DNA from 2 places in the Staphylococcus sp. AC872 genome. Region 1 is predicted to be linked to the other one. Evidence: predicted binding sites of a transcription regulator. Region 1 holds the regulator's gene; the other holds the start of a gene.
What was found. The regulator Rex, encoded in region 1, represses fermentation and respiration genes when NADH is low (regulators of the CRP and FNR family bind a similar motif). The targets are predictions, from matches to a motif close to TTGTGAAATATTTCACAA.
Positions count from the first base shown of each region.

Region 2: the regulator Rex is predicted to act here: its motif matches at 1,518-1,535, upstream of qoxA (cytochrome aa3 quinol oxidase subunit II).

Region 1 is NZ_CEEDKW010000011.1:16,735-19,939, reverse strand. Features, by position in the region: gene ACZ267_RS11865 (YeeE/YedE family protein) at 1-596, opposite strand, end outside; gene ACZ267_RS11860 (hypothetical protein) at 767-1,072, opposite strand; gene ACZ267_RS11855 (redox-sensing transcriptional repressor Rex) at 1,099-1,743, opposite strand; gene ACZ267_RS11850 (ABC-F family ATP-binding cassette domain-containing protein) at 2,002-3,205, shown strand, end outside.
Region 2 is NZ_CEEDKW010000002.1:494,131-497,335, reverse strand. Features, by position in the region: gene qoxB (cytochrome aa3 quinol oxidase subunit I) at 1-184, opposite strand, end outside; gene qoxA (cytochrome aa3 quinol oxidase subunit II) at 184-1,293, opposite strand; gene ACZ267_RS05380 (DUF5011 domain-containing protein) at 1,579-1,896, opposite strand; gene ACZ267_RS05375 (globin domain-containing protein) at 2,158-3,205, shown strand, end outside.

The sequences.
Region 1 (3,205 bases):
TGATACCTTCTTTCAAATAAATAATGTCTTAAACCTGTATACTTTTGTTTTAATTTAGGAACTGCTACTTTAGGTTTTTTAAGTGTTTTAGTCACCAATATTAAAGTAATAATCGTTATAAGAATGACTAAAATCCAATTTGGAATATGCAATGTATCTGCCATACTAGCATTTTCATTTGTAGGTTGGTTAATTACTTTTAGAACTGGTGATAAAATACCTGTCTTAGTCATAGCACTTGTTAATGCATATAAAATAAGTGCAATCCAACTACCTATTAAACCTTCTCCTGCTCTATAATATGTTCCAGTAGCACAACCGCCTGCTAATACGATACCTATGCCAAAGACAAAAGAACCGATAACTGTACCAACAATTGGAAATGTATGTGCTGGAACATTAACTAAGCCTAAACTTGTTAAAATGAATAAACCAATACTTTGAACTGTAATCGCAACAAGCAAAGCATAAAACATTTTATTACTTTTTTGTACATACATATCTCTAAAACCGCCTGCTAAACAAAAGCGAGTTCGTTGCATTACGAATCCTAATAGTACACCGACAATCAAACCGCTTATAATCATCCAAACCATATTTTCACCCTTTTCCGATATAAATACTAAGTTATTTTACAGGATAAAGTGTTATATTTCAAGTTCACTATCTAAATTAGTTCTCCCAATGCATATCTTTATTGAATGTAGTTTTCACTTTACTAAAAAATAGTACACCTCTTTAAGATGTACTATTAAATATCGCTATTTTAAAGCGCTTGTATTTCATTTATATGATGAACTAACGTTTGTATGTCTTTTGATTTAAAATGACTGAATTTATACCAAGTTTGGTTATAATAAATAAATAATTTATGTCCTAGTAATCCCTTACGTACTTGGTAACGAATTATTTTTTTTACATCAATATCTAAATTTAAAGGATTATGATTTGTATAATATGACTTGAATATTAGTGTATGCTCGTTCAAAACCAATTGTCCGGGAATGTATATCAATGTAGGTAAATGAGCTTTATACATACAACTTACTTGAATCAAAAATTTACCATTCATAAAGAGTCCCCCTAATGACCAATATGCTATTTCATTGATTCATCATAATTTCTCATAAAGAATAGTAAGGACTGTAATTCAATACCTAAATCAATATGATGTACTTGAACATCATTTGGTGTACTTACTCTTGCTGGCGTAAAATTCATAATTCCTTTAATACCAGATTCAACAAGTTCGTCTGTAACACTTTGAGCAACATGTTCAGGAGTAGTGAGAATGACTACATCAATATCTTGTTTTGATAACGTTTGTTTTAAAGTCTTGCTATCTTTAACAACTACACGGCCTACTTGTTCACCGATGACATCTTGATTCACATCAAATGCTTCTGTAATTGTCATTTCATCGTGAATTGAAAAGTTATATGTTAATAATGCTCGACCTAAGTTACCTACACCAACAATTGCAATTTTAATATCATTACTACCACTAATTTCAGCTTTAAAAAATTCAATTAAACTATCTATATTATAGCCATAACCTTTTTTACCTAATTCGCCAAAATATGAAAAATCTCTACGAATCGTAGCTGAATCTATTTGTAATGCTTCGCTAATAGCTTTAGAATTAACACGGTCAATACCTTTAGTTTTTAGATTACTAACAAATCTATAATATAACGGTAAACGTTTTAAAGTTGCTCGAGGAATTTTAACGTTACTTGCCATTTTATTTGTCTCCCTTCGACACTAAACGGTTTCAATTTAATTTTATGTATATATGTTTGCAACAATAAAAATCCAAATAATTGTTTACAATGAATACTTGCTAATTATACATTAATAAAATTTAAAAATAAATATCCTAGTTTCAAGACACAGCTTAATACTGTAAAATAAATATTAATATGATAAACAAATATTTAAACATATCAAACTATATGTATAGTTTATAATGATATCGCATATTTAGAAAGGTGAAGTCGGATGATACTTTTACAACTTAATGACATCTCTAAATCGTTCGATGGTGAAGATATCTTTACTAACGTTGATTTTGAAGTAAAAACAGGCGAACGTATAGGTGTTGTTGGACGAAATGGTGCCGGTAAATCAACACTTATGAAAATCATTGCTGGCGTTGAAGATTATGATAGTGGTCATATTTCAAAGATTAAAAATCTTAAGATGGGCTATTTGACACAACAAATGACACTAGACTCTAACGCCACTGTATTTGAGGAAATGTCAAAACCATTTGAACATATAAAAAATATGGAATTATTAATCAAACAAGAAACCGATTGGTTAGCTGCACATGCAGATGCGTATGATACCCCTACTTATCAAGCACATATAGAAAAATATGAATCTTTATCAAATCAATTTGAGCAACTAGAAGGTTATCAATATGATAGTAAAATTAAAACAGTTCTTCATGGGTTGAATTTTAATGAAGATGACTTTAATAAACCTATTAATGACTTCAGTGGTGGTCAAAAAACAAGATTATCACTGGCACAAATGTTGTTAAATGAACCAGATTTATTATTACTTGATGAACCTACCAACCATCTTGATTTAGAAACCACAAAATGGTTAGAGGATTATTTACGCTACTTTAAAGGTGCAATTGTCATTATCAGTCATGATAGATATTTCTTAGACAAAATCGTTACACAAGTTTATGACGTCGCTTTAGGTAGCGTCAAACGATATATTGGTAATTATGAACAATTTATTCAACAAAGAGATAAATATTATGAAAAACGTATGCAAGAATATGAAAAACAACAGGAAGAAATTAAAAGATTAGAAACATTTGTAGAAAAAAATATTACAAGAGCTTCAACAAGTGGCATGGCAAAAAGTCGTCGTAAAACCCTAGAAAAAATTCAACGTATAGATAAACCTATGATTGATGCAAGAAGTGCCAATATCCAGTTTGGATTTGATAGAAATACCGGAAATGACGTCATGCATATCAAACAATTAGAAATTGGTTATGATGATACCCCTATTACTAAACCTATTAATATGGAAGTATCCAAAGGCGATCACATTGCAATTATAGGGCCAAATGGTGTCGGTAAAACCACTTTGATTAAAACCATTGCTCAAAGACAACGTCAACTCGGTGGCGAAGTCACATTTGGTGCTAATTTGAAAATTGGTTACTATGATCAAAAAC
Region 2 (3,205 bases), on a different contig from region 1:
TTAAATACATAACACCGATTTTTTTATGGTCTACGGATGTGAACCATTCTTTATAAAGATATTTCCATAATTTGAAATACGTAATTACCGCTATAAGGCCGATAACTAAGAATGGCGCACCAATTTGTGCCATTGTAATCATCCAGTTACCTTTAACGATTAATTGATCCCATGGAAAATTCATTAATGTCCACCTCCATGATCATCTTTTTTAGACGGACTATCGTCTTTTGCTTCTTTGGAAATTTTTTCCATTTCCTTAGAATTGTGTTTTTCTTTCTTCTTGAATTCATTGTCGTATTTTTCATTGTTGCCAAGAATCATTGGTGTCATACCATGACGTTTGTAGTTAGCGTTTGAAATAGTAACCTTACGTGCTGGTTTCACTGGTTTATCTTTTACATCTTTATAAAGATCTTTTTCGTCAACGAAGTTAGGATCTTTCTGAACGTAGTTATAACGTTTGTATGCGTAGAAGATATACTCAGGATCAGCTGCAGGGTCAACGAACGCCATATGAGTACCATTAAACGTTAATTCTTTGTTAGGTGTGCTTGGTAAGATTTGTTTATCAAATGTATCTTGATCTAACGTTTTCTTACTTTGAGCTTTTTTCACCCATTTGTTGAAATCACTTTGGCTTACAGAGTTAACATCAAATGTTTGACGTGAGAAACCTTCACCGTTGAAGTTTGAGTTTCTACCTCTGAAAGTACCTGTTTGATCTGCTGTTAATGTCCAATTCATAGTCATACCAGTCATGGCATATTTCTGACCACCTAATTGTGGAATCCAGAAACTTGTCATTGTATCCATAGCTTGTAACTTGAATACGACTGGACGATCTTTAGGAATTGTTAATGTATTAACAGTTTCGATGTGTTGATCTGGGTAGGCAAAGAACCATTTGTAACCAGCGCTTACTGCGTAAACCACAAGTGGGTCCTTGTCTTTTTCTGGTGGTTTTTCATAATCGTATAATGTTTTAACAGTTGGAATTGCTAAAGCAATAACGATAATGATAGGTACCACAAACCAAATTGTTTCAATTAAAGAATTGTGGTGCATCTTACCAGATTCATCATTCTTATTGTAACTATACTTGTAAATAAAGAATGCGAACATAGCAAGAACAACGACAACAATAACAAGCATGAAGATAATTGAATAGATGATCAAGAACTTCTGACTGCTTGCTACTGGCCCTTTTGCATTGAAAACTTCAATGTTCGAACAACCACTAAGTAAAATTAGTGTTCCGACCATTAGAAGCAAAGACTTAAATTTTGACACTTTTTTGACCTCCTAATACTACAAATGTAGGGCTTACCACTAATTTTAGTTTATTACACAATATTTACAAGTACCTAAAAGAAAAAAATTATTGATATAAGCAAAAAATTTAAAAAAATTTGAGATATGACGGGGATTGTAAGATTTGTTAAAATTGTGTGTACATTTTGTGAAAAAGGACAAATTTGTGAAATTGCAATAAATAATGCATTTTTAGATAGATAATTTGAAGATATTCAGAAAATAAAAAAAGTTGAGAATTTAATCTCAACTAAATATAAAATATTATTTGACTTTAATATTTCTAATTGAAGTTTTTTGAGCACCGTCTGAATCTGTGACTTTGTATTTAACCTCATATGTACCTGATTTAGTAGTATCAACATCGCCATCTATTTTGATTTTATGTGTTAAATCACCATCTTCTTTATCATAAGCACTTATGCCTTGAAGTAGGTTATAATCTTCACCTTTTTCGATGATGATGTCATTCACGCCTCTTAATTGAGGTTCCGAATTAGTTGTCGCTTCGGCATTTAGATTAGGTGTGACTAAAGTAGCAGATACTCCGATTGCTGATAGTGACTGAATTAGTTTGTTCATAAAGTAACCTCCGAATGTTAGTCAACTACGATTTATGTATATCATACGTTAATTTTCAGAATAATACATCATACTATAGTCTTAATATACCTGATTAATTAGATATTTAATACATATAATAAGAAATAAATAATTAAAATTATGTAAATTGAACGTTATGTGAACAATTTAACATTTCTTTGATTAACTACATAGTTAAGGTTTAGAATGACAGTGTAAAAAGTTTTGGTTTTAAATACGAGTTATCCGGGAGTGGAAATAATGTTAAGTGAAAGAGAAAAAGACGTAGTAAAAGAAACAGTACCAGTATTACAAGATAAAGGAGTAGAAATTACTTCGAATTTTTATGCACGCATGTTTAAACAACATCCTGAACTAAAAAACATGTTTAATCAAACAAATCAACAGCGTGGATTACAATCTACTGCATTAGCTCAATCTGTGTTAGCCGCAGCGGTTAATATTGATCATCTTGAAGCTATCCTACCTGTAGTAAAAGAAATCGCTTATAAACATTGCGCTTTACAAGTACCACCAGCAGGATACGATATCGTTGGTGAAAACTTAATTGCAGCAATAAAAGAAGTTGTTGGATTAGATGACGACCATGAAATTATTAAAACATGGAAAAAAGCTTATCAAGAAATTGCAGACATATTCATTTCTGTTGAAAAAGATATCTATAAAGACATGCTATGGGACGGCTTCCAGCCATTTAAAGTTGAAACCATAGAACAAGTCTCTTCTGATATTAAAGCTTTCACAGTCTCTTCGGGTGAATATGATTTAAGTCAGTTTGTACCTGGTCAATATATTACCGTCGATGTAGGTAGTGAAAAAATGCCTTATAGAGCTAAAAGACATTATTCAATTGTAAAAGGCGATAAAAATCATCTTACTTTTGCGGTGAAAAGAGATGTAACTACAGAACATGAAGGTGAAGTATCTACAATTTTACATGATGAATTTCAAGAAGGGGACAATATTAATTTGACAGCTCCTGTAGGGCCATTTCATGTTGTTGAAAAGGGTAACAGACAGTTGTTCCTAGGATCTGGTATAGGCGTAACGCCACTCGTATCTATGTTTAATGAAGTAGTAAATGACAATGGAGAAGCTCGATTTATACAAGTAACAAATGACATGGACGATGCACCGTTCTCATCATTATTAACTGCTATTGCTAATGAGAACACGCAAGCAACGTATGACTTATACGATAAAAATAAAAACGGCTATATTGGTAGTGAACAATTAAAACAATGGATCGACAATGATACGGAAATTTATGTATGCGGTGGGAAATCAT